4 regions of the Rhizobium sp. CBN3 genome follow, and region 3 is predicted to be linked to each of the others. Evidence: predicted binding sites of a transcription regulator. Region 3 holds the regulator's gene; each other region holds the start of a gene.
What was found. Region 3 encodes LexA, which represses DNA repair genes until DNA is damaged. Its sites were predicted from a motif close to TGTTCNNNNTGTGTTCNG; they were not measured.
Positions count from the first base shown of each region.

Region 1: the regulator LexA is predicted to act here: its motif matches at 1,931-1,948, upstream of recA (recombinase RecA).
Region 2: the regulator LexA is predicted to act here: its motif matches at 3,837-3,854, upstream of QWJ46_RS21900 (ATP-dependent helicase).
Region 4: the regulator LexA is predicted to act here: its motif matches at 2,084-2,101, upstream of dnaE (DNA polymerase III subunit alpha).

Region 1 is NZ_JAULSE010000007.1:204,414-210,523, forward strand. Features, by position in the region: gene QWJ46_RS13545 (pseudouridine-5'-phosphate glycosidase) at 1-799, opposite strand, end outside; gene QWJ46_RS13550 (carbohydrate kinase family protein) at 889-1,833, opposite strand; gene recA (recombinase RecA) at 2,063-3,151, shown strand; gene alaS (alanine--tRNA ligase) at 3,307-5,961, shown strand.
Region 2 is NZ_JAULSE010000015.1:127,655-133,764, reverse strand. Features, by position in the region: gene QWJ46_RS21915 (YeaH/YhbH family protein) at 1-866, opposite strand, end outside; gene QWJ46_RS21910 (PrkA family serine protein kinase) at 879-2,822, opposite strand; gene QWJ46_RS21905 (VOC family protein) at 3,230-3,706, opposite strand; gene QWJ46_RS21900 (ATP-dependent helicase) at 3,897-6,110, shown strand, end outside.
Region 3 is NZ_JAULSE010000020.1:39,230-45,339, reverse strand. Features, by position in the region: gene gltA (citrate synthase) at 1-240, opposite strand, end outside; gene QWJ46_RS24440 (ComEC/Rec2 family competence protein) at 530-2,962, shown strand; gene lexA (transcriptional repressor LexA) at 2,943-3,659, opposite strand; gene QWJ46_RS24430 (VOC family protein) at 3,858-4,754, shown strand; gene kdsA (3-deoxy-8-phosphooctulonate synthase) at 4,751-5,596, shown strand; gene eno (phosphopyruvate hydratase) at 5,738-6,110, shown strand, end outside.
Region 4 is NZ_JAULSE010000014.1:44,054-50,163, reverse strand. Features, by position in the region: gene dnaE (DNA polymerase III subunit alpha) at 1-1,847, opposite strand, end outside; gene QWJ46_RS20800 (DUF5680 domain-containing protein) at 2,359-2,823, shown strand; gene QWJ46_RS20795 (ABC transporter ATP-binding protein) at 2,997-3,680, opposite strand; gene QWJ46_RS20790 (lipoprotein-releasing ABC transporter permease subunit) at 3,695-4,999, opposite strand; gene proS (proline--tRNA ligase) at 5,015-6,110, opposite strand, start outside.

The DNA.
Region 1 (6,110 bases), on a different contig from region 3:
CCTTGCCGGTGATTTCGTCGCGTTCGGCGCTATCAAGTGCCCGCTCGATATAGATTTCCATCTCTTCACGTGCGATTTCGTCGGCTTCCGGCACCGGATTGGCGACGAGCATGCCGCCGTCGATACCGAGCTGTTCGCGCACCGTCTGGAAATTGGCGATGGCTGCCGGGCTGTTCAGCGATAGCGGGCTTGATATGCCCGATGAACGCGACCAGAAGGCGGGGAATTCTTCACTCTCATAGGTGACCACAGGCACGCCGCGGGTCTCCAGCACTTCGAGAGTCTTCGGAATGTCGAGGATCGCCTTGGCGCCGGCGCAGACGACGATAACGCCGGTGCGCGCCAGTTCCTCGAGATCGGCTGAAATATCGAAGCTTTCCTCGGCACCGCGATGCACGCCGCCAATGCCGCCTGTGGCAAAGACGCGAATGCCGGCGCGAGCCGCCGCGATCATCGTCGCAGCAACCGTCGTTGCGCCGGTGCGCCGTTCGGCGATCGCGAAGGCGAGATCGGCGCGCGACACCTTCATCACCTCCGTCGCCTTGGCAAGCTGCTCCAGTTGCGCGGCTTCAAGGCCGATATGCAGCGTGCCGTGGATGACCGCGATGGTCGCCGGCACGGCGCCCTGTTCGCGAATGATCGTCTCGACGCTGCGCGCCATTTCGATATTGCCGGGATAGGGCATGCCATGGGTGATGATGGTCGATTCCAGCGCCACCAGCGGCGCGCCGCGCTGCTTGGCGCTGGCGACCTCCTTCGAATAGGCGATCGGCAGAAGAGGGGAGATGGGCTTGGTCATGATCTTGTCCTGTGATCGGCAGAGCATGATACCGAAAAGCGTGGACGGTTTTCGAACGACATCATGCTCAACTCTTTAATTCAGTCGCTTCAATGTAGAATTCTGACCTCGGGAACAAGGGCAAGGGCCTCATTCAAGAGGTCCGGCGTCAGATTTTCGTTGACGGCGTGCCGCGACTGGACGGTGAGCGCTGCCGCCGCCGCGCCGTGGCGAACGGCCTCCTCAAGCGGCAGGCCTGATATCAAGGCGGCGAGCGTGCCGGCGGCAAGGGAATCGCCGGCGCCCGTGACATCGGCGACGGTATCGGCGATTGGCGGCTGCAGCGCCACGGCGCGGTCTTGGCAAATCGCAACGAGCTCGCGCCGGCCGCGGGTGACGACGGCGTTTCTGATGCCGATCTCGTTCAGGAGCGGCGGCCAACCGCCCGAATCCTCGGGCTGCACGCCGGTAACGGCAGCGGCTTCGGCCTCGTTCAGGAACAGATAGTCGATATCCCCAATGCAGGGTTTCAGCCGGACCACCTTGGCCGGCGAGATGGCGATGGCCGCGACGGGTTTGGCCAGGGAGTTCGCCTTGGCGACGATCGCCGCGATCGTCTCTTCCGGCAGATTGGCGTCGACGAGAATGAAATCATGGGCGGCGAAGGCCTCGCGCACCCAGCGGATGGACAGGCGCCGCGGCACGAAGAACCGATAGAGATCCATGTCGGCAAGAGCGATCACGAGGTCGCCGTTCTTCTCGATGATCGCCGTATAGCTCGGTGTCTTGCGGTCGAGGAAGACGAAGGGGCGGTCGTCAATGCCGGCGAAATCGGCTGCTTCTCCGACCATTTCGCCGAAGGGATCGCCGCCGCGCGGCGAGATCATCGTCACGTGAAAACCCAGTCTTGCAAGGTTGCGCGCCGCATTGAAACCGCCGCCGCCCGGCTCCTCGAACCAGGTGCCGGGATTGCTGGCGCCTGGCGCCGTTTCGCCGGAGATGCGGCCACGCCTGTCGATATGGGCACCGCCGAGAACGAGAATCTTTTTCATCAACTTACCCGGGATCATAAAGTGCGAAGGGCGAATCGATGCTCATTGCCCGGCCGCGGCAAAGCTTGCGCAGAGGGTCTAAGCCGTTGCTTTGCATCGATAAAACAAATGTAGAACACGGACCGTTTTACCTTTTTCTTTCAAATGTTTGTGCGCCTATTGCGGGAATGGAACAAATAGGGTACAAACTCGACATTGCTTGAGCGGCTTCAATAACCTAAAGGTGGATCGGATGTCTCAGAATACATTGCGGCTGGTAGAGGACAAATCGGTGGACAAAAGCAAGGCGCTTGAAGCGGCACTCTCACAAATAGAGCGGTCGTTCGGCAAGGGCTCGATCATGAAACTCGGCTCCAACGAGAACGTCGTCGAGATCGAGACGGTTTCGACGGGCTCGCTTGGTCTCGATATCGCGCTCGGAATTGGCGGCTTGCCGAAGGGCCGCATCGTTGAAATCTATGGGCCGGAAAGCTCGGGCAAAACAACGCTTGCGCTGCAGACCATTGCGGAATCGCAGAAGAAGGGCGGCATCTGCGCCTTCGTCGATGCCGAACACGCGCTCGATCCAGTCTATGCCCGTAAGCTTGGCGTCGATCTGCAGAATCTGCTGATCTCGCAGCCAGATACCGGAGAGCAGGCGCTCGAAATCACCGACACGCTGGTGCGCTCCGGCGCCGTCGACGTTCTCGTCGTCGACTCGGTCGCCGCGCTGACGCCGCGCGCCGAAATCGAAGGCGAGATGGGCGACAGCCTGCCGGGCATGCAAGCCCGCCTGATGAGCCAGGCGCTGCGCAAGCTGACCGCTTCGATCTCCAAGTCGAACTGCATGGTGATCTTCATCAACCAGATCCGCATGAAGATCGGCGTCATGTTCGGTTCGCCTGAGACAACGACGGGCGGCAATGCGCTGAAATTCTATGCCTCCGTGCGCCTCGACATTCGCCGCATCGGCTCGGTCAAGGAGCGCGAAGAAGTGGTCGGCAACCAGACCCGCGTCAAAGTCGTCAAGAACAAGATGGCGCCTCCCTTCAAGCAGGTCGAGTTCGACATCATGTATGGCGAAGGCGTGTCGAAGACGGGCGAACTCGTCGATCTCGGCGTCAAGGCCGGTATCGTCGAGAAGTCGGGCGCCTGGTTCTCCTATAACAGCCAGCGTCTCGGCCAGGGCCGCGAAAACGCCAAAACTTTCCTACGCGACAATCCGGATCTCTCTCGGGAGATCGAGCTGGCGCTGCGCCAGAATGCCGGCCTGATCGCGGATCGTTTCCTTCAGAATGGCGGTCCGGATGCCGATGACGGCGATGCTGCCGCGGAAATGTAATTTTCGCGCTTGAACTTGATCTGATATCTCAGCCGGCTGCATTCCCTCATCAGAATGCGGCCGGTTTTGTTTGTCGGCTGGACAGTGGCGGAGGCGAACGTTAAAAGCCGATGGATTTGTATTTACCGGCCTCGGGCCGCATTGAAGGGCATAGAATGAGCGGCGTGAACGATATCCGGTCGACCTTCCTCGACTATTTCAAGAAGAACGGCCACGAGATCGTTCCGTCCAGTCCGCTCGTGCCGCGCAACGACCCGACGCTGATGTTCACCAATGCCGGCATGGTACAGTTCAAGAACGTCTTCACCGGCCTTGAGAAACGTCCTTATGCGACGGCGACAACCTCGCAGAAGTGCGTGCGCGCCGGCGGCAAGCACAACGACCTCGACAATGTCGGCTATACCGCGCGTCACCTGACCTTCTTCGAAATGCTCGGCAATTTCTCCTTCGGCGATTATTTCAAGGAGAATGCGATCGAGCTTGCCTGGAAGCTCGTGACTGAAGGCTTCGATCTGCCGAAGCATCGCCTGCTTGTGACCGTCTATTCCGAAGACGAGGAAGCAGCGGCGCTGTGGAAGAAGATCGCCGGTTTCTCCGACGACAAGATCATCCGCATCCCGACCTCCGACAACTTCTGGCAGATGGGCGATACCGGACCCTGCGGCCCCTGTTCGGAAATTTTCATCGACCAGGGCGAGAACGTCTGGGGCGGCCCTCCCGGTTCGCCCGAGGAAGACGGCGACCGGTTCCTGGAATTCTGGAACCTGGTTTTCATGCAGTTCGAGCAGACCGAGCCGGGGGTTCGCAATCCGCTGCCGCGTCCGTCGATCGACACCGGCATGGGTCTGGAACGTATGGCCTGTATCCTCCAGGGCGTTCAGAGCGTCTTCGATACCGATCTTTTCCGCACGCTGACCGGCACCATCGAGGATATGATAGGAGTCAAGGCGGAAGGCAGCGCCAGCCACCGCGTCATCGCCGACCATCTGCGCTCCTCGGCCTTCCTGATTGCCGATGGCGTGCTGCCGTCGAATGAGGGCCGCGGCTATGTGCTGCGCCGTATCATGCGTCGCGCCATGCGGCATGCCCAGCTTCTCGGCGCCAAGGAGCCGCTGATGTACAAGCTGCTGCCGACGCTGGTGCAGGAGATGGGCCGCGCCTATCCGGAACTCGTGCGGGCCGAGGCGCTGATCTCGGAGACGCTGAAGCTCGAAGAAGGCCGCTTCCGCAAGACGCTGGAGCGTGGCCTGTCGCTGCTGTCGGATGCGACCGCGGATCTCGACAAGGGCGACATGCTGGATGGCGAGACCGCCTTCAAGCTTTACGACACCTACGGCTTCCCGCTCGACCTGACGCAAGACGCCCTGCGCGCTCGCGAGATCGGCGTCGACATCTCCGGCTTCACCGATGCCATGGAGCGCCAGAAGGCCGAAGCCCGCTCGCACTGGGCCGGCTCCGGCGAGAAGGCCACCGAAACCGTCTGGTTCGAGCTTAGGGAAAAGCACGGCGCAACCGAGTTCCTCGGTTACGACACAGAGAGTGCTGAAGGCGTGGTGCAGGCGATCGTCAAAGACAGCGCCGTTGCCGATGAAGCCAAGGCCGGCGACAAGGTCCAGATCGTCGTCAATCAGACGCCGTTCTATGGAGAATCCGGTGGTCAAATGGGCGATACCGGCGTCATCTCCTCTGATCACGGCAAGATCGAAATATCGGACACACAGAAGAAGGGCGAGGGTCTCTTCGTGCATTCCGGCACCGTTGTCGAAGGTTCGTTCAAGACCGGCGATGCTGTGGTTCTGACTGTCGACCATGCCCGCCGTTCCCGCCTGCGCGCCAACCATTCGGCAACCCACCTGCTGCACGAGGCACTGCGCGAAGTGCTCGGAACGCATGTCGCGCAGAAGGGCTCGCTGGTTGCGCCCGAGCGTCTGCGTTTCGACGTTTCGCACCCCAAGCCGATGTCGGCCGAGGAGTTGAAGGTCGTCGAGGACATGGCAAACGAGATCGTTCTGCAGAATGCGCCCGTCACGACCCGCCTGATGAGCGTTGATGACGCGATCGCCGAAGGCGCAATGGCGCTCTTCGGCGAGAAATACGGCGATGAGGTGCGCGTCGTTTCGATGGGCACGGGTCTGCACGGCGCGAAGACCGACAAGCCTTACTCGGTCGAACTCTGCGGCGGCACGCATGTGTCGGCCACCGGCCAGATCGGGCTCGTCCGTATCCTCGGCGAAAGTGCAGTCGGCGCCGGCGTCCGTCGTATCGAAGCCGTGACTGGTGAAACGGCGCGTGAATATCTTGCCGAGCAGGACGAGCGCGTAAAGACGCTCGCGGCGTCGCTCAAGGTGCAGCCGTCGGAAGTCCTGTCGCGCGTCGAGGCGCTTATCGACGAGCGCCGCAAGCTCGAGAAGGAATTGGCCGACGCCAAGCGCAAGCTCGCCATGGGCGGCGGGCAGGGCGGCTCGGCTGATGCCGTGCGCGAAGTTGCCGGTGTCAAGTTCCTCGGTAAGGCGATCTCGGGCGTCGACCCGAAAGATTTGAAGAGCCTCGCCGACGATGGCAAGACCAGCATCGGCTCCGGCGTCGTGACGCTGGTCGGCGTTTCCGAAGACGGCAAGGCGAGCGCGGTCGTCGCGGTGACGCCGGATCTGGTGCAGCGTTTCAGCGCCGTCGATCTGGTGCGGGTTGCTTCTGCCGCGCTCGGCGGCAAGGGCGGCGGCGGCCGTCCCGACATGGCCCAGGCCGGCGGTCCGGATGGTACCAAGGCCGAAGAAGCCATTGAGGCTGTTGCAGGGGCACTTGCCGGGTGAACTGACCTGGGGCTTCCGCCTTAGTTTGCTGATAGGCTTGTTCTTCATTCGGCGTTCCCCAGCCTCCGTCACGGGTGCTCGTCACAGGAATCCAGTGCGCCCAAGTCCTTGGGCGCGAAGGCACTTTTCTTTAGGTGCTGATTCATTCA
Region 2 (6,110 bases), on a different contig from region 3:
TCTGCCCTGTCAGTATGGCGGATGAAGACGATTTCCACTTTCTTGTAGCGTTTCGACAGAAAAAGGTAGAGCAGCAGGTAGAATCGCTTCGCAAGGTCCTTCATGTGCTCCGACATCGAGCCCGAGACGTCCATCAGGCAGAACATCACCGCTTTGGCGACAGGTTTCGGCTCGTTTTCGAAGCGGCGATAGCGCACGTCGAGCGGATCGATATAGGGAATGCGCCGGCTTTTTTCCGTCAGGGATTTGAGTTTTGCCTCAAGCGCCAGGCGACTCTCGTCGTCCTCGCATTCCTCGATCTGCCGCTGCAGGGCCTCGATTTCTTCGCGGCGCGGGCGGCCAAGCGCAACGCGGCGCATCATCGCCAGCTTCGTGGTGCGGCCGACGGCAATGTTGGCGGGGGATCCCGATACGGAATAACCGGCCCGGAACGGAGTTTCCTCCTCCGTTTCGGCTAGACGCCGCTTGGCAAGGTCTGGCAATTCAAGGTCATCGAGGAACACATCGAGGAATTCCTCCCGCGTCAGCACGAAGCGGAAACCGTCCTCACCGTCGCCCTCGCCTGCATCTTTTGGTTTTCCACCCTTCCCACCCGGCGGCCGCGGTATGATGTCCCCTTCGACGAAGGCCCGGTTCCCGGGCAGGATGTGGTCGGCGATGCCGCCTTCGCCCCGTCGAAAGCTTGGTTCGGCCATTCCATCGATCGGCAGGCTGATCTCCCCGCCGTCGAGCACGTCTCGAATGTTTCGATTTTGCAGCGAACGTTTCACCGCCTGCTGCACGGCTCCCTTCATGCGTCGAAGGAACCGCTGACGATTTTCCAGACTTTTACCGCGCGGATTTAGCCGCCGGTCGACAATGTGCATAATGGCTCCGCATTAACTTGCCTGTTTGACGCGCATGTACCATTCGACGAGGCGCCGAACCTGCCGTTCCGTGTAACCTCGCGCGGCCATGCGCGAGACGAATTCGCTATGCTTCTTTTCTGTTTCCGAATCCTTCTTCGACCCGAAGGAAATAACCGGCAAGAGATCTTCGACCTGCGAGAACATACGCTTCTCGATGACTTCCCGGATTTTCTCGTAGCTCGTCCATGACGGATTTTTTCCGCCATTGGCTGCCCGCGATCTCAGCGAGAACTTGACGATTTCGTTGCGGAAATCCTTCGGATTGGCGATTCCCGCCGGCTTTTCGATCTTCGTCAGCTCCTGGTTGAGGAGCTCGCGGTCGAGAAGCTGACCAGTATCGGGATCCTTGAAGTCCACATCTTCGATCCAGGCGTCGGCATAATCTACATAACGGTCGAACAGATTCTGTCCGTAGTCCGAATAGGATTCAAGATAGGCCTTCTGAATCTCGTTGCCAATGAACTCTGCGTAGCGTGGCGCAAGATCGGCCTTGATGAATTCCAGATAGCGCTTCTCGACGTCGTCGGAAAACTGCTCGCGACGGATCGCCTGTTCCAGCACATACATCAGATGGACGGGATCGGCGCCGATATCCGTGGTGTCGTGATTGAAGGTGGAGGCGAGCACTTTGAAGGCGAAGCGGGTCGATATCCCGTCCATGCCTTCGTCGATGCCGGCAGCATCCCGGTATTCCTGGACACTGCGGGCGCGCGGATCGCTTTCCTTCAGGCTCTCCCCGTCATAGGTGCGCATCTTCGAGAAGAAGGTCGAATTCTCGTGTTTGCGCAGGCGCGAGAGGACGGAGAAACGCGCCAGCATTTCGAGCGTTGCCGGGGCGCATGGTGCATCCACCAGTTCCGATCCCTCGATCAGCTTTTCGTAGATCTTCTGTTCCTCTGTCACCCTCAGGCAATAGGGCACCTTGATCACGCAGATGCGGTCGATGAAGGCCTCATTGTTCTTGTTGGCCTTGAAGGTCTGCCACTCCGCCTCGTTCGAATGCGCAAGGACGATGCCGGAGAAAGGTATGGCGCCGATATTCTCGGAGCCGATATAATTGCCCTCCTGCGTTGCCGTCAGCAGCGGATGCAGCATCTTGATCGGCGCCTTGAACATCTCGACGAATTCGAGCACGCCCTGATTGGCGCGGTTCAGTCCGCCCGAATAGCTGTAGGCGTCCGGATCGTTCTGAGAATAGGTTTCCAGCTTGCGGATATCCACCTTGCCGACCAACGAGGAGATGTCCTGGTTGTTCTCATCTCCAGGCTCGGTCTTGGCAATTGCGATCTGGCGCAATCGCGAGGGTTGTATCCTGACGACGCGGAATCGGGAAATGTCGCCTCCGAAGTCGTCGAGCCGCTTCAGGCACCACGGGCTCATCAATCCGTTCAGACGCCGCAGCGGGATCCCATACTGCTCCTGCAGGAGCGAACCCATCGTCTCCGGGTCGAAGAGGTTGAGCGGGCTTTCGAACACGGGGCTGATCTCGTCACCGGCCTTCAGCACGTAGATCGGATGAACCTCCATCAACTGCTTCAGCCGCTCCGCCAGCGACGACTTGCCGCCGCCGACCGGACCGAGCAGATAAAGAATCTGCTTGCGCTCCTCGAGCCCCTGCGCCGCATGCCGAAAGAAGGAGACGATGCGTTCGATTGTCTCTTCCATGCCGTGAAAGCCCGCAAAGGCGGGATAAACCCGGATGGTCCTGTTCATGAAGATTCTGCCGAGGCGCGCGTCCTTGGCGGTATCCACCATCTGCGGTTCGCCTATTGCAGCGAGCAGACGCTCGGTCGCGTTGGCATAGGCGATCGGCTCGGTTTTGCAGAGATCGAGATATTCAGAAACCGACATGTCGCTTTCGCGGCGCGCTTCATAACTGCGTGTGAACGCATCGAATACGGATTCACTCAGCATGGGACCTCCATTAAGGTTATGCCGCAGGCTCTAAGCCGTATAACCATCGAGATGGCCACGGCGTTCCTAAGAATCAATAGTTTCGTAGGTATATTCGACGCTCACCGGCCGTTTGTAGCAATGCACAAAATTGTGCATGCACCGGTAATTTTTTTACTCCGCGAAACTGTTTCCCATTGTAGTTGAGAAAAGGGTCATCGCGATATCAGCACATTTAGCGACGTGACATGAATGTCAAAAAGGTGTGCAATGGCGCCCGTGATTCGAGCCGTGGGAAATCGGCGATCGGCCGACGGTGAGAGCAAGCCGGCTCTGACAGCGGGGCAGCCAGCGCGCTCCCGCAGCATGGAACCGGACGAATGTCACCACCCGCCCGGTATATTCCGAATCATCGCTTCCCGGCACTTTTAGCCGTTGAACGCCTTCTCCAGCGCAACCACATCGATCTTGACCATGCCGAGCATGACTTCGGTGACGCGCCTTGCCCGCTCGCGATCTTCGTCGGCGATCATCTCGGAGAGAGCGCGCGGGACGATCTGCCAGGAAAGACCCCAGCGGTCCTTCAGCCAGCCGCAGGCCTCCGGCGTGCCGCCATTGGCGAGGAAGGCATCCCATATCCGATCGATCTCCGCCTGGCTTTCCAGAAGGATCGCGATCGAAAAGGAATGGTTGAAGCTGTCGAGCGGACCGGCCTTCATCGCCAGGAAGGCTTGGTCGCCAAGCGTGAACTCGATCAGTTCGACGCTGCCGGGAGGGCCGCTCGGCGTTTCCGCCGGAAGTATGGTGGTGCGGCCGATCCTGGAATCCGGAATGATCGACACGTAGAATTCGACGGCTTCGCGTGCCTGCTCCGCGAACCAGAGATTTGAAATGACCTTGGGCATGGACAGCCTCCTTGTTGGCGAGTATCCCGGACTTCTGTCCGATGCTTCGAGGACGTCTGGTCGACGCCGGTTCCGACAGGCTGCGATCGGATTTTTTTCGCCGCCCACACCCCCGCAATAGCGGCGGTTCGGGAATGAAAGCGGAACATCTTTTCTGGCCTTTCCTTCCCGAATCACTACATTACGCGCCATGAGCAATAGTTTCGACGATATTCCCTTCTTCGACGAGGAGCCGGGCGAAGTGGCGCGTAAGCCGCAGCCGTCTGTCGCAACTGCCGGAAGGCCGGCCGCCGGCGGCGGCATCGCCGCCCGCGCCATGGCGGCGCGTGACGGCGGCAAGCGGCCGGATTATCTCGCCGGATTGAACCCGGAACAGACCGAAGCCGTCGAAACGCTGGAAGGCCCCGTCCTCGTGCTCGCCGGCGCCGGCACCGGAAAGACGCGCGTGCTGACGACCCGCATCGCCCATATCCTCAATACCGGCCGCGCCTTCCCTTCGCAGATCCTGGCCGTCACCTTTACCAACAAGGCCGCGCGCGAGATGAAGGAGCGCATCGCCCTGCTCGTCGGCGGCGCCGTCGAAGGCATGCCCTGGCTCGGCACCTTCCACTCGATCGGCGTCAAGCTCCTGCGCCGCCATGGCGAACTCGTCGGCCTGAGCTCCGGTTTCACCATTCTCGACACCGACGATGTCGTGCGCCTGATCAAGCAGCTGATCCAGGCCGAAGGCCTCGACGACAAGCGCTGGCCGGCCAAGCAATTCGCCGGCATGATCGACACCTGGAAGAACAAGGGCCTCGGCCCCGCCGATATCCCCGAGGGCGATGCCCGCGCCTTCGCCAACGGCCGTGGGCGCGATCTCTATTTCGCCTATCAGGCGCGCCTGACGACGCTGAACGCTTGCGATTTCGGCGACCTGCTGATGCATCCGATCGCGATCTTCCGCAAGAATCCGGATCTCCTGAAGGAATATCACGGCCGCTTCCGCTATATCCTCGTCGACGAATATCAGGATACCAACACCGCCCAATATATGTGGCTGAGGCTTCTTGCCCAGCGCGCCAAGGGCGAGCCGCAGAATGTCTGCTGCGTCGGTGACGACGACCAGTCGATCTATGGGTGGCGCGGCGCGGAGGTCGACAATATTCTTCGCTTCGAGAAGGATTTCCCCGGCGCCAAAGTCATCAAGCTGGAGCGCAACTACCGTTCGACCGAACATATCCTCGGCGCGGCCGCCCACCTGATCGCCCACAATGAAGGCCGCCTGGGCAAGACGTTGTTCACCGACCGCGCCGATCCCGACGACGTCAAGGTCCAGGTCCACGCCTCCTGGGATTCGGAAGAGGAAGCCCGTGCCATCGGCGAGGAGATCGAGCAACTCCAGCGCAACAAACATCTGCTGAACGACATGGCGATCCTCGTGCGTGCCTCCTTCCAAATGCGCGAATTCGAAGACCGCTTCGTCACCCTCGGCCTCAATTACCGCGTCATCGGCGGCCCGCGCTTCTATGAGCGCCTCGAAATCCGCGATGCCCTGGCCTATTTCCGCCTGGTGGCGCAGCCGGCCGACGACCTCGCCTTCGAACGTATCATCAACACGCCGAAGCGCGGCCTCGGCGACACGACGGTGCGCGCGCTGCACGATTATGCGCGCGCCCGCGACATCCCGATGCTGGCGGCCGCCGCCGACATCATCGAGACGGACGAACTGAAGCCGAAGGCGCGAAAAGCCCTCTTCGACGTGATTCAATCTTTCCGCCGGTGGCAGGAACTGCTTGAAAACACGCCACATACCGAACTTGCCGAGCAGATCCTCGAAGAGTCCGGCTATACCGACATGTGGAAGAACGACAAGAGCGCCGAAGCTCCGGGCCGCTTGGAAAACTTGAAGGAACTCATCCGCTCGATGGAAAGCTTCGAGTCGATGCGCGGCTTCCTCGAGCACGTTTCCCTCGTCATGGATGCCGAGACCAACGAGAACCTCGACGCAGTCTCGATCATGACGCTGCATTCGGCCAAGGGCCTGGAATTCAACACCGTTTTCCTGCCCGGCTGGGAGGAAGGCCTTTTTCCGCATCAGCGCTCGCTCGATGAAAGCGGCCGCGCCGGCCTGGAGGAGGAACGCCGCCTCGCCTATGTCGGCATCACCCGCGCCAAACGCCGCTGCCACATCTGGTTCGTCTCCAACCGCCGCATCCACGGTCTCTGGCAATCGACCCTGCCCTCGCGTTTCCTGGACGAACTGCCGGAGACCCATGTCGAGGTCGCCGAGATGGAACAGAGCTACGGCGGTTACGGCCGCGGCGGCTACGGCCAGTCCCGCTTCGACAAGGCCGAACCCTTCGCCAATTCCTATTCGACTCCCGGCTGGAAGCGCGCCCAAGCCAACAAGACCGATGCTACC
Region 3 (6,110 bases):
ATGCTCGGCGAGCTGCTCGATCGGATAGCCACGGTGCAGCAGCACACCTTCGTCACCGTCGATATAGGTGATTTTCGATTCACAGGATGCGGTCGAGGTGAAGCCCGGATCGTAAGTGAAGGAAGCGGTGTTCTTGTAGAGGGCACCGATGTCGATGACGCTCGGGCCGATCGTGCCGCTTTTGACGGCGAGGTCGACTGATTTGTCACCGATTTTTATTGTAGCGCTTTGATCCGTCATGCTGTCCTCCGAAATGTCGGTGGCGCCACAAAAGCGCCATAGGGGTTAAGCGTCCTTTCCGATAGCTATATGATCGTGACGCTAATGCCAAGTTACCGTGATGGCATTTTGTGCATTGCGGCATCACCTTTTAGGCACTGCAGCGATGAGCCGCACGCATAGCGGAAGCCGATGATTCGACTGACCTTTTGCTCCTTTGGTTTTTGCGTCTTATTTCAACCGATTATTCTTGCCGGATTTACGTGAAGGTTGCATTCTGACGACTTCGCGGGGTGATCTTGGGCGGGGCATGCAGGAATTGACGACAGCCGAATTGCGGCCGCAAGCGGGCGTCGGCCTTGCCGATCCGCCGGATTTTCCTGCGCCTGCGGTGGTGACTCAATCGGTAAGGACGCAGTCGCAGACCCCATTGCGTCGTCGGCTGCTGGCCGCCGCCTGGCAATCGCTGCGTGCCGGAGCCTGCATGCTGGGCGAAGAGGCCGATCATGGCCGCCTGCTGCTGTTCTCGCCGGTCTTCCTCGGAGCCGGCTCGGCCTTCTGGTTTCTCGGCGGATCGGATTTTCCCCTCGTTGCATCGCTGCTCTGCCTGCTAGTGTCGGCGGCCGCGGTTTTCCTCACCGGTCCCAGCCGGCCGGCCTTGCGCGCAAGTTTCATGGGGCTCGCACTTTTCGCCGGCGGCATGCTCTCGGCTCAGTTCGAGAGCTGGCGGGCTTCGACGGCGATCCTCGATTCATCCGTGACAACGACGGTGACCGGCCGCGTCGAACGGCGGGAAGGCGACGGCCGCGGGCGCTGGCGCTACATTCTTGCCGTCACCGGCACCGAGGCGCCGGAGTTGAAACGGCCGCCAAGACGCATCACCGGGATCGTCCGGGGCGCCGATGTGCCTTTCGAGATCGGCGACATCATCACCGGCAGGGCACGGCTGACGCCGCCGGCAGGCCCCGCACTTCCCGCGCTCAACGACTTCTCCTTCGGTGCCTATTTCGACGGCATCGGCGCCAACGGTTTCTTCTACGGTGCGCCGGAGAAGCTCGACGCGCAGGTCGGCCCGCAGGCGGCCAGGTGGACGTCGGACGCGCTGCTCGAATGGCTCTACCGGCTGCGCAGCAGCATCGGCGACCGCATAAGATCGATCCTGCCCGGCGACACCGGCGCTTTTGCCGCTGCCCTGGTGACGGATGAACGGCGCGCCATCTCGAAGACGACGACGGAGGCGCTGCGCCAGTCCGGCCTTGCCCATATCGTCGCAATCTCGGGCCTCAACATGGCGCTGTCGGCCGGCATCTTCTTCGTCGGCTTCCGGATGCTGCTCAGCCTCTTTCCCGGTGTCGCCCAAGCCTGTCCGACAAAGAAGATCGCCGCTGCCGGTGCGCTCATCGCCGTCACCGCCTATTACCTGATCTCCGGTTTCGGGGTTTCGGCCGAGCGCGCTTTTATCATGATGGCCATCATGCTGATTGCCGTCTTCTTCGACCGGCCGTCGATCAGCCTGCGCAATGTCGTTCTCTCAGCGCTCATCATCATCGCCATTTCACCTTCGGAAGTATTGGGACCGAGCTTTCAGATGTCCTTTGCCGCGACATTGGCTTTGGTATCGGGCTATCAGCTGTGGAAGGACAGGCGTGTCCGCGAAAACGCTTTTCCGAAATTGCCGATCATCAGGCCGGTGGCCGTAGTCGCCAGTTTCTTCGGCGGCGTCTTCCTCACCTCGCTGATCGGCGGCTTTTCCACCGCACTGTTTTCGATCGAGCATTTTCATCGCCTGACGGCTTATGGCCTGCCGGCAAATCTTGCGACGATGCCGATCATCTCCTTCATCGTCATGCCGGCCGGGTTGCTGGCGATGTTGCTCATGCCTTTCGGTCTGGACGCTCCGCTCTGGAAGGTGGTCGGATTCGGCCTCGATCTGGTGATTGCGGTTGCCAAGACGGTGTCCGGCTGGGGCGGGGATATCGGCATCGGCCGCTTGCCCGGCTGGTATTTCGCAATGGCGGTGGCAGGCTTTCTGCTGCTGACGCTGCTGCGTACCCGGCTGCGCCATATCGGCACATCGATCATCGCCATCTCGACCCTTATCGTGCTGCTTCTGCCGGTTCCCCGGCCGCCGGATCTGGTGATTTCGGAGGATGGCAGTCTGGTTGCGGTCGTCGCGGCTGAGGCAATAGCTTCCAACCGTGAAAACCCGCCGGATTTCATCTTCGACCAGTGGCAGCGAGCGCTGGTCCTGCCGACACATGATCCGCCGAAGATGCTGGATGGTCCGGCTATCCCGGCGGAAGGAGAAGACCGCCGTGTCAGGCTTTCCCGCGATCAGCAGAACGAAGCGAGTGCAGCGATGCGGGCAGCCGCAGCAGGCGGTGAAGCAAACCGCTTTTCCTGCGTCAAGAAGGCCTGGTGCACATCAAGACTCGGCAATGGCCATATCGTCACCGTCATCGACAATGCCGCCTATCTTGGCCCGGCCTGCGATACGGCCGATATCGTCGTGACCTCGGTCCGTCTGCGTTTCAACAACTGCCGTTCAGGTGGCGCGCTTTTCACCGGCGAGACGCTACGCAGGACCGGTTCCGTCGAATTGCGCTTCGCCGACAGCGGCCCGGAGGTCACCACCGCCTTCGATGCTTTGTCGCGACCATGGATGCGCCATCGCGCCTATGATTGGCGCAACGATCGTTTTACCGATTCCAGCCTATCCGGCGTCAGTGATAGCGACGGATGAGGCCGACGAGCTTGCCCTGCACCTTGACCCGGTCGGGCCCGAAGATGCGGGTCTCGTAGGCCGGGTTGGCGGCCTCGAGCGCGATCGAGGCACCCTTGCGGCGGAAACGCTTCAGCGTTGCTTCCTCGTCATCGACGAGGGCAACGACGATATCGCCGGGACTTGCGGTGCTGCCGTTGCGGATGATCACGGTATCGCCGTCGAAGATGCCGGCGTCGATCATCGAATCGCCTTTGACCTCCAGCGCATAGTGCTCACCGGAGCCGAGCATATCCGCGGGAACGACGATATCGTGAGTGTTGTTCTGGATCGCCGAGATCGGAACGCCGGCGGCGATACGCCCCATGACCGGCACGGAGATGGAGTTGCCATTGTCGGCGACCGGCTTTGGCGCAGCGGGGGCGGCGACCGGCTGGGGCTTGCCGAGGCTGCCCTCGATGACGCTCGGCGAAAAACCGCGACGCTGAAGACTGGGGTTATAGGCCTCCGGAAGCTTGATCACTTCGAGCGCCCGGGCGCGGTTCGGTAGGCGGCGAATGAAGCCGCGCTCCTCGAGCGCCGTGATCAGCCGGTGAATGCCGGATTTCGAGGCGAGATCCAGGGCATCCTTCATTTCGTCGAAAGAGGGAGGAACGCCGGATTCCTTCATGCGCTCATGGATGAAAAGGAGAAGCTCCTGTTGTTTGCGCGTGAGCATCGACGTCAGACCCCGTGATTGAAACAAATCCAGAACGGACACTATATGTTCCATATGTGTTCCGCAAGTAGCTAAATTTCCGTAAAACTTCGCGCCAACTCGTCGAGATTTTTATTTTCATTCGCCGGATTGGCACACATGTCTTGCATTGAGTGAGGTGCTGTCGCACATCTCTTGCCGGTTTCAGGAGGGATATTCATGAACGCGCATTCCGCCAAGTCGCACCCGCTGGATCATGTCGTGCTGCCCGTGGTCAATATCGATCTGGCGCGTGAAAGGCTCGGCAAGCTCGGTTTCACCGTCGCCGCCGATGCGCGCCATCCCTTCGGAACGGAGAATGCCTGCGTCTTTTTCGCCGACAAGACCTATCTGGAGCCGCTCGGCGTGGCGAGTGTCGAGGAGAGCGAGGCAGCGGCCCGCCAGGGCAATGTCTTCATCGCCCGCAATCGCGCCTTCCGTTTCCGCTGCGGCGAGGAGGGACTTTCTGCGCTGGCCTTCCTCAGCGAGGATGCCGGCCTCGATCATAAGCGCTTCGTCGGCAACGGCGCGAGCGCCGGTGAGATGTTGCAGTTCAGCCGACCGATGCGGATGCCGGATGGTTCGGAGAGCGTCGGCAGCTTCAAGCTGGCCTTTGCAGCTGATTTGCGCGCCCCCGATTTCTTTCTCTTTACCTGCCAGCGCATTAATTCGTTCCCGACAGATCGCGCCGCGCTGGAGACGCATGCCAATGGCGTGATCGGCATTGCCGAGATCGCGCTTTGTGCGCCGGAGCCGGCGGCATTCGCCGCCTTCGTCGGACTTGCGATGGGGCAGGCGGCGGTGGAGAAAACCGGTTTCGGCATGAATATCGCGGCATCGAATGCGAAGATCAGCCTGATGACGCCGGAAGGGCTGGAGGCCTATTTCGAGACTGCAGTCTCGTCAGCCGATCGCGGCCTGCGGGGGCGGGCAATCCTCTTCACTGTCGTCGATCTTGCCGTGACAGAAGCGCATTTGGCTGCTAACGGGGTGACCTACACGCGCAAGAACAACCGTATTCTGGTGAAGCCCACGCCCGGGCAGGGTGCGCTCTTCGCCTTCGAGGAAACACGATGAGCATCGACACGAATTCCGAAGTCAGGATCGGCGAAGGCGCAGGCCAGGTCACCTTTTCCAATACCGCCCGTCTGTCGCTGATTGCCGGCCCCTGCCAGATGGAGAGCCGCGACCACGCCTTCATGGTAGCCGGCACGCTGAAGGAGCTTTGCGCAAAGCTTGACATCGGGCTGGTCTACAAGAGCTCATTCGACAAGGCCAACCGGACCTCGCTTTCGGCCGAGCGCGGCATTGGCCTGGAAAAGGGCATGGAGGTCTTTGCCGACCTGAAGAAGGAATTCGGCTTTCCCGTCATAACCGACGTCCATACGGCCGAGCAATGCGCCGAGGTGGCCAAGGTGGTCGATGTCCTGCAGATCCCGGCCTTCCTTTGCCGCCAGACCGACCTTCTGATCGCCGCCGCCAGAACCGGCCGCGCCGTCAATGTCAAGAAGGGCCAGTTCCTGGCGCCGTGGGATATGAAGAACGTCCTGAAGAAACTCAACGCCAGCGGCAATCCGAATGTGCTGCTGTGCGAGCGCGGCGCTTCCTTCGGCTACAATACGCTGGTCTCCGACATGCGCTCGCTGCCGATCATGGCGGCGATGGGCGCTCCCGTGATTTTCGACGCCACCCATTCCGTGGCGCAGCCGGGCGGGCAGGGCGATTCCTCGGGCGGCCAGCGCGAATTCGTGGAAACGTTGGCGCGCGCGGCGGTGGCGACGGGAATTGCAGGCGTCTTCCTCGAAACCCACCAGGACCCCGACAACGCACCGTCCGACGGCCCGAACATGGTTTATCTCAAGGACATGCCGCGATTGCTTGAGAAGCTGCTTGCCTTCGACGCGATCGCCAAGGCCTGACGTTCAACAGACTGACATGATCGTGGTTTAGGCCACGACGGCATGCTGGTTCGAAGGCCGGAAATTGCAGCATTGTAATTTGCACGCCTTCGATTATGACAGGCTTCGACCGACTTATCACCCACCGAGCAGGAAGAACCCATGACTGCAATCACCGATATCATCGCCCGCGAGATCCTCGATAGCCGTGGCAACCCCACCGTCGAAGTCGACGTCTATCTCGAAGACGGCAGCATGGGCCGCGCGGCCGTTCCCTCGGGCGCCTCGACGGGCGCGCATGAGGCGGTCGAGCTGCGCGACGGCGGCAAGCGCTATCTCGGCAAGGGCGTCGAAAAGGCGGTCGAGGCCGCCAACACCGAGATCTTCGACGCGATTGGCGGCATCGACGCCGAAAACCAGATCCAGATCGACAACATCATGATCGAGCTCGACGGCACGCCGAATAAGTCGCGCCTCGGCGCCAACGCCATCCTCGGCGTGTCGCTCGCCGTTGCCAAGGCTGCCGCGCAGGCAT
Region 4 (6,110 bases), on a different contig from region 3:
TCGAGAGGAATGGCCGCAAGATCGACTTTGATGCCGCGCTTGGCGACGAAATCGACGGCGACCTTCAGCACCGTCAGCGTCTTCAGACCGAGGAAGTCGAACTTGACGAGGCCGGCCTGCTCCACCCACTTCATGTTGAACTGGGTGACGGGCATGTCGGAGCGCGGATCGCGATACATCGGCACCAGCTTGGACAGCGGCCGGTCACCGATGACGATGCCGGCGGCATGCGTCGAGGCGTGGCGATAAAGCCCTTCGATCTTCTGGGCGATGTCGAGCAGCCGCGCGACCACCGGTTCCTTCGCCGCCTCCTCCTGCAGCTTCGGCTCCTCTTCGATCGCCTTGGAGAGCGGCGTCGGATTGGCCGGATTGTTCGGCACGAGTTTGCAGATCTTGTCGACCTGGCCGTAAGGCATTTCCAGCACGCGTCCGACGTCGCGAAGTGCGGCGCGCGCCTGCAGCGAACCGAAGGTGATGATCTGCGCCACCTGCTCGCGGCCGTACTTGGCCTGGACGTAGCGGATCACCTCTTCGCGGCGGTCCTGGCAGAAGTCGATGTCGAAGTCAGGCATCGAGACGCGTTCCGGATTGAGGAAGCGCTCGAACAGCAGCGAGAAGCGCAGCGGGTCGACATCGGTGATCGTCAAGGCATAGGCGACCAGCGAACCGGCGCCCGAGCCACGACCGGGACCGACCGGGATGTCGTGCTGCTTGGCCCATTTGATGAAGTCGGAAACGATCAGGAAGTAACCCGGGAAGCGCATGCGCTCGATGACGCCGAGCTCGAACTCCAGCCGCTCGCGATAATCCTTTTCCTCATAACCGGGCGACATGCCGAGTGTCGAAAGCCGCATGTCCAGCCCTTCCACAGCCTGACGGCGCAATTCGCCCGCCTCGGCGCGTTCGGCCTCCTCGGCCTCGTCGGTGGCGCCCGTGAAACGCGGCAGAATCGGCTTTCGCGTTTTCAGCACGAAGGAGCAGCGCCTGGCGATCTCGATCGTGTTCTCAAGCGCTTCCGGCAGGTCGGCAAAGAGCTTGGCCATCTCGGCCCGGCTCTTCAGGTAGTGATCCGGCGTCAGGCGAAAACGGCTGTCGTCGGAGACGATGGCGTTGTGGGCGACCGCCATCAGCGCGTCATGGGCGTCGTAATCGTCGCGGGTCGGAAAGAAGGCTTCGTTGGTGGCGACCAGCGGAAGATCGTGGGCATAGGCAAGCCCGACGATCTTCTGCTCATGCCGCTTGTCGTAGGTGCCGTGCCGCTGCAACTCGACATAGAGCCTGTCGCCGAAGAGACGCTTCAACGTGAGCAGCCGGGCTTCCGCCTGGGCGGAATGGCCTTCCCTGACAGCCGCGTCGGCCGGACCGGTCAGGGCGCCGGTCAAGGCGATCAGCCCCTCCGTGCCTGCCTCTTCCAGCCAGGAGGCTCTAATATGAATGGCCTGGTTGCTTTCGCCGCCGAGATAGGCGCGGCTGACGAGGTCGACCAGCCTTTCGTAACCGGCCTCCGTCGCGGCGAGAAGGACGATCGACGGCAGCTTGATCAAGGCCTGCTGACCGCCGCGCTTTTCGCTTTCCAATCCGTCTTCCATGTCGATCGAGACCTGGCAGCCGATGATCGGCTGCAGGCCCTCGTCCATTGCCTTCTGGGAGAATTCAAGGGCGACGAAGAGATTGTTGGTGTCGGTAATGGCGATCGCCGGCTGACTGTCGCCGGTCGCCTTGTAGAGAATCTTCTTCAGAGGCAGCGCGCCCTCGAGAAGCGAATAGGCGGAGTGGACCCTCAGGTGGATGAAGCCCGGCGTGCCGCCGGTCGCCTCACCCATTGAACCCTTTTCCGTCTCCGCCATGATATGCCTTCCAGTCAGCCGAAATGAATCGGATGCATTGTCGGCATTGAGGGCGATGATGTCCAGACGAAGACCCGCGTGCGAACCGCATGACTGCCATGCGATCCCCTGAAAACTTTAGATCGCGATGACGATAAGCGAGAAGCTGGCAACGAACATTGCGATGGAGGTGAATGCTGCGATATCACGGATCATGTCAGTCATCTGGCTCTCCTTTACTCGTTATGTTTTCAATTTGTTCCATCTATGTTCCTATGTCAACAGGAATCTTTTCCTCCGCGCTTGCGTTTGAAAAATGCCGATTCCCGGCTGCGAATCGAGCCCCGCCTCGGCGCTGGCTTTGAACATGCTTTGCGCGACCGGCTCGGCATCGCCTGTCGAACGGATCCGTACAGCGCATCCGATGTCTGATGCACCTGCCCCAAGGGGATCGAGCAATGCTCGCTCTTCTGTTCTTCTTTTGTTCTCCGTGTTCTGCTACCGTATCAGTGAGGCTGGGAGGAAGATGATAATGATCGACACCGCAATGCTGAGCGACTTCATCGTAGAGGCGAAAGCCGCGACCTATGTCGGCGGCGGCGTGCCTCGCCCGCCCTGCCGGCTGGGTGCCCATGATATCGGCTACTTCAGCGGCGACTGGCGTTATCTCGACAGCTATTTCGGCGGCACCGATTTCGCCGGACAGGAGGTGGTTTGGTTTGCCGGCGAACCCGTCTGGGCGATGAATTATTTCGGCTGCGTCGTCGCGTCCGATCTCATCGACGGCAGAGCCGCCGGAACGGTGATCAAGGCGGCGCTGTCGGCAATGTATCGGGAGGGCCGCTTTCTCGGCGGAATGGAATTCGATCATCCGTTCGGCCGCTACGTCGATAGCAGCGACGGCGGCTGTGACAGCTTCAGCGGCCAGGAATGCATCATGGTCGAGGGGCGGAAGGCCTATGTGCTCGATTATCGCGGCGGGCTGGTTATTCCCTGATGTCCGACCAGGAGGTCGGCGAGATCAGCCCCTCATCCGGCTGCCGCCACCTTCTCCCCGCTTGCGGGGCGAAGGGGACATGCCGCGACCTCTCCGTTTCTCGCCAGCCGCCCGCGGGGCACGTCCCCTCGCCCCGTTTTACGGGGAGAGGGTTAGGGTGAGGGGCAACCGTCTCAAAAGTCCACAATCTTGCCATCGGAGATCGTGACGCGCCGATCCATGCGGCCGGCGAGTTCGTGATTGTGGGTGGCGATGAGGGCAGCAAGGCCGGATTGGCGCACCAGCGCCTCCAGCGCATCGAAGACGTAACTTGCCGTTTCCGGATCCAGATTGCCGGTCGGCTCGTCGGCAAGCAGCAGCGTCGGCGCATTGGCGACGGCACGGGCGATCGCGACGCGCTGCTGTTCGCCGCCTGAAAGCTCGGCCGGTCGATGCGAACCGCGATGGCCGATGCGCATATAGTCGAGGAGCTGGCCGGCTCGCTCCTGGGCTTCCTTCCAGGACAGACCGGCGATCAGCTGCGGCATCATGATGTTCTCAAGCGCCGAAAATTCCGGCAGGAGATGGTGGAATTGATAGACGAAGCCGATCTCGCGGCGGCGAATCGCCGTGCGCTTCTCATCGGAAAGGCCATCGCAGGCATGACCGTTGATGGTAACCTCGCCGCCGTCGGGATGCTCGAGCAGGCCGGCGACATGCAGCAGCGTCGACTTGCCGGTGCCGGAGGGGGCGACAAGGGCGACGATCTCCCCTTTCGACAGCGAAAAATCCGCTCCCTTCAGGATCGTGAGCAGCGTATCGCCCTGCCCGTAATGGCGCTCGACGCCGGTAAGATTGAGGACGACGTTTCGATTCATGAATGCGGCATTCCTTATTCGTAGCGCAGGGCCTGCACCGGATCGAGCCTGGAGGCGCGCCATGCCGGGAAGATGGTGGCGATGAAGGAGAGGCTGAGCGCCATGACGACCACCGAGATCGTTTCGCTGATATCCATCTCGGCCGGCAGCTGGCTGAGGAAATAGACCTGCGGATTGAAAATCACGGTGCCGGAGATCCAGGAGAAGAACTGGCGAATGGATTCGATATTCACGCAGACGAGAACGCCGAGCAGCACGCCGGCAAGGGTGCCGACGATACCGATCGCCGCCCCGGTCATGAAGAAGATGCGCATGATGGCGCCGGCGCTGGCTCCCATGGTGCGCAGGATGGCGATATCGCTGCCCTTGTCCTTCACCAGCATGATGAGGCCGGAGATGATGTTGAGCGCCGCCACGAGCACGATCAGCGTCAGGATCATGAACATGACGTTGCGCTCGACCTGGAGTGCGGAGAAGAAGGTCTGGTTGCGCTGGCGCCAGTCGGTGAGGTTGATCTGGCGGCCGGCCGCCTCTTCCACCTTCGGCCTCAGGGCGTCGATATTATCGGGATGATCGACGAAGAGCTCGATCGACTGCACCAGCCCGGCGGCATTGAAGTAAAGCTGCGCTTCCTCGAGCGGCATGAAGATGATCGACGAGTCATATTCCGACATGCCGATCTCGAACAGGCCGGAGATCTTGTAGGATTTGACTCGCGGATTGACGCCCATCGGTGTGATGTCGCCTTCCGGCGAGGTCAGGGTGATGAGATCGCCGACGCGCAGACCCAACTGATCGGCCATGCGGGTGCCGATCAGCACGCCTTCACCCGAGGCAAAGCCCACCATGTCGCCGGACTTGATGTTATTAGAGATCGCTTTGAGCTTGGTCAGGTCTTCAGCGCGGACGCCACGCACCAAAGCGCCGGTGCTGCCGCCGGCCTGGGCGGAGGCAAGCACCTGGCCTTCCACCAAGGGCAACGCCATCTTGACGCCGGGCACGGCGGCGAACCTGCTGGTGAGGTCGGCATAATCGGTGAAGGGGCCGTCGACCGGCTGCACGATCATATGACCGTTGATGCCGAGGATGCGCGAGACGAGTTCGGTGCGAAAGCCGTTCATGACGGCCATGACGATGATCAGCGTCGCAACGCCGAGCATGATGCCGACAAAGGAGAAGCCGGCGATCACCGAAATGAAGGCCTCCTTGCGGCGGGCGCGCAGATAACGCCACGCCACGAGGCGCTCAAAGGTGGAAAATGGCTTGCCAGCCGGACCCAAGCCGGATTTTGAACTCCGGTCCACTGCTGCCTCTGCCATTTCGCCTCCGTTTCCTTAAGCCACGAACCTGTTGATCGCCGCTTCGATGGTCATCGTTTCACGGGCGCCGGTCTTGCGGTCCTTCACTTCGACCTCGCCGTTCGCGACCGCACGCGGGCCGGCGATGATCTGGACAGGTACGCCGATCAGGTCGGCGGTCGCGAATTTCGTGCCGGCCCGGTCGTCGGAATCGTCATAGAGCACATCCTTCCCGGCCTTTTTCAGCGCGGCGTAGATCAGCTCGCAAGTATCGTCGCAGGCCTCATCGCCCACCTTCATGTTGATGACGACGACATCGAAGGGTGCGACCGATGCCGGCCAGATGATTCCGTTGTCGTCATGCGAGGCTTCGATGATGGCGGGAACAAGGCGTGTCGGGCCGATACCGTAGGAACCCATGTGGACGAAATGTTCCTTGCCATCGGGGCCCTGCACTTTCGCGCCCATCGGCTCGGAATATTTCGTGCCGAAGTAGAAGATATGGCCAACCTCGATGCCGCGGGCGGAAAGGCGCTCGGCTTCCGGGACGGCGTCAAAGGCAGCCTCATCGTGCATTTCCGAGGTGGCCGCATAGAGCGAGGTCCACTTGTCGAAGATCGCCTTCAGGCCGTCGACGCTGTCGAAATCGGTGTTTTCGCCGGGAATATCGAAACCGACGAAGTCCTTGTGGCAGAAGACCTCGGATTCGCCGGTGTCGGCGAGGATGATGAATTCATGGCTGAGATTGCCGCCGATCGGGCCGGTATCGGCACGCATCGGGATGGCGCGCAAGCCGAGGCGATCGAACGTTCTCAAATAGGCGGCGAACATCTTATTATAGGAATGCTCCGCCCCTTCGCGCGTCAGATCGAAGGAATAAGCGTCCTTCATCATGAATTCGCGCGACCGCATGGTACCGAAGCGCGGCCGGATCTCATCGCGGAATTTCAGCTGGATGTGATAGAGGTTGAGCGGCAAATCCTTGTAGGATTTCACCGAGGAGCGGAAAATGTCCGTCACCATCTCCTCGTTGGTGGGACCATAGAGCATCGGCCGGTCCTGGCGATCCTTGATGCGCAGCATCTCCTTGCCATAGGCATCATAACGGCCGCTTTCCTGCCACAGCTCGGCC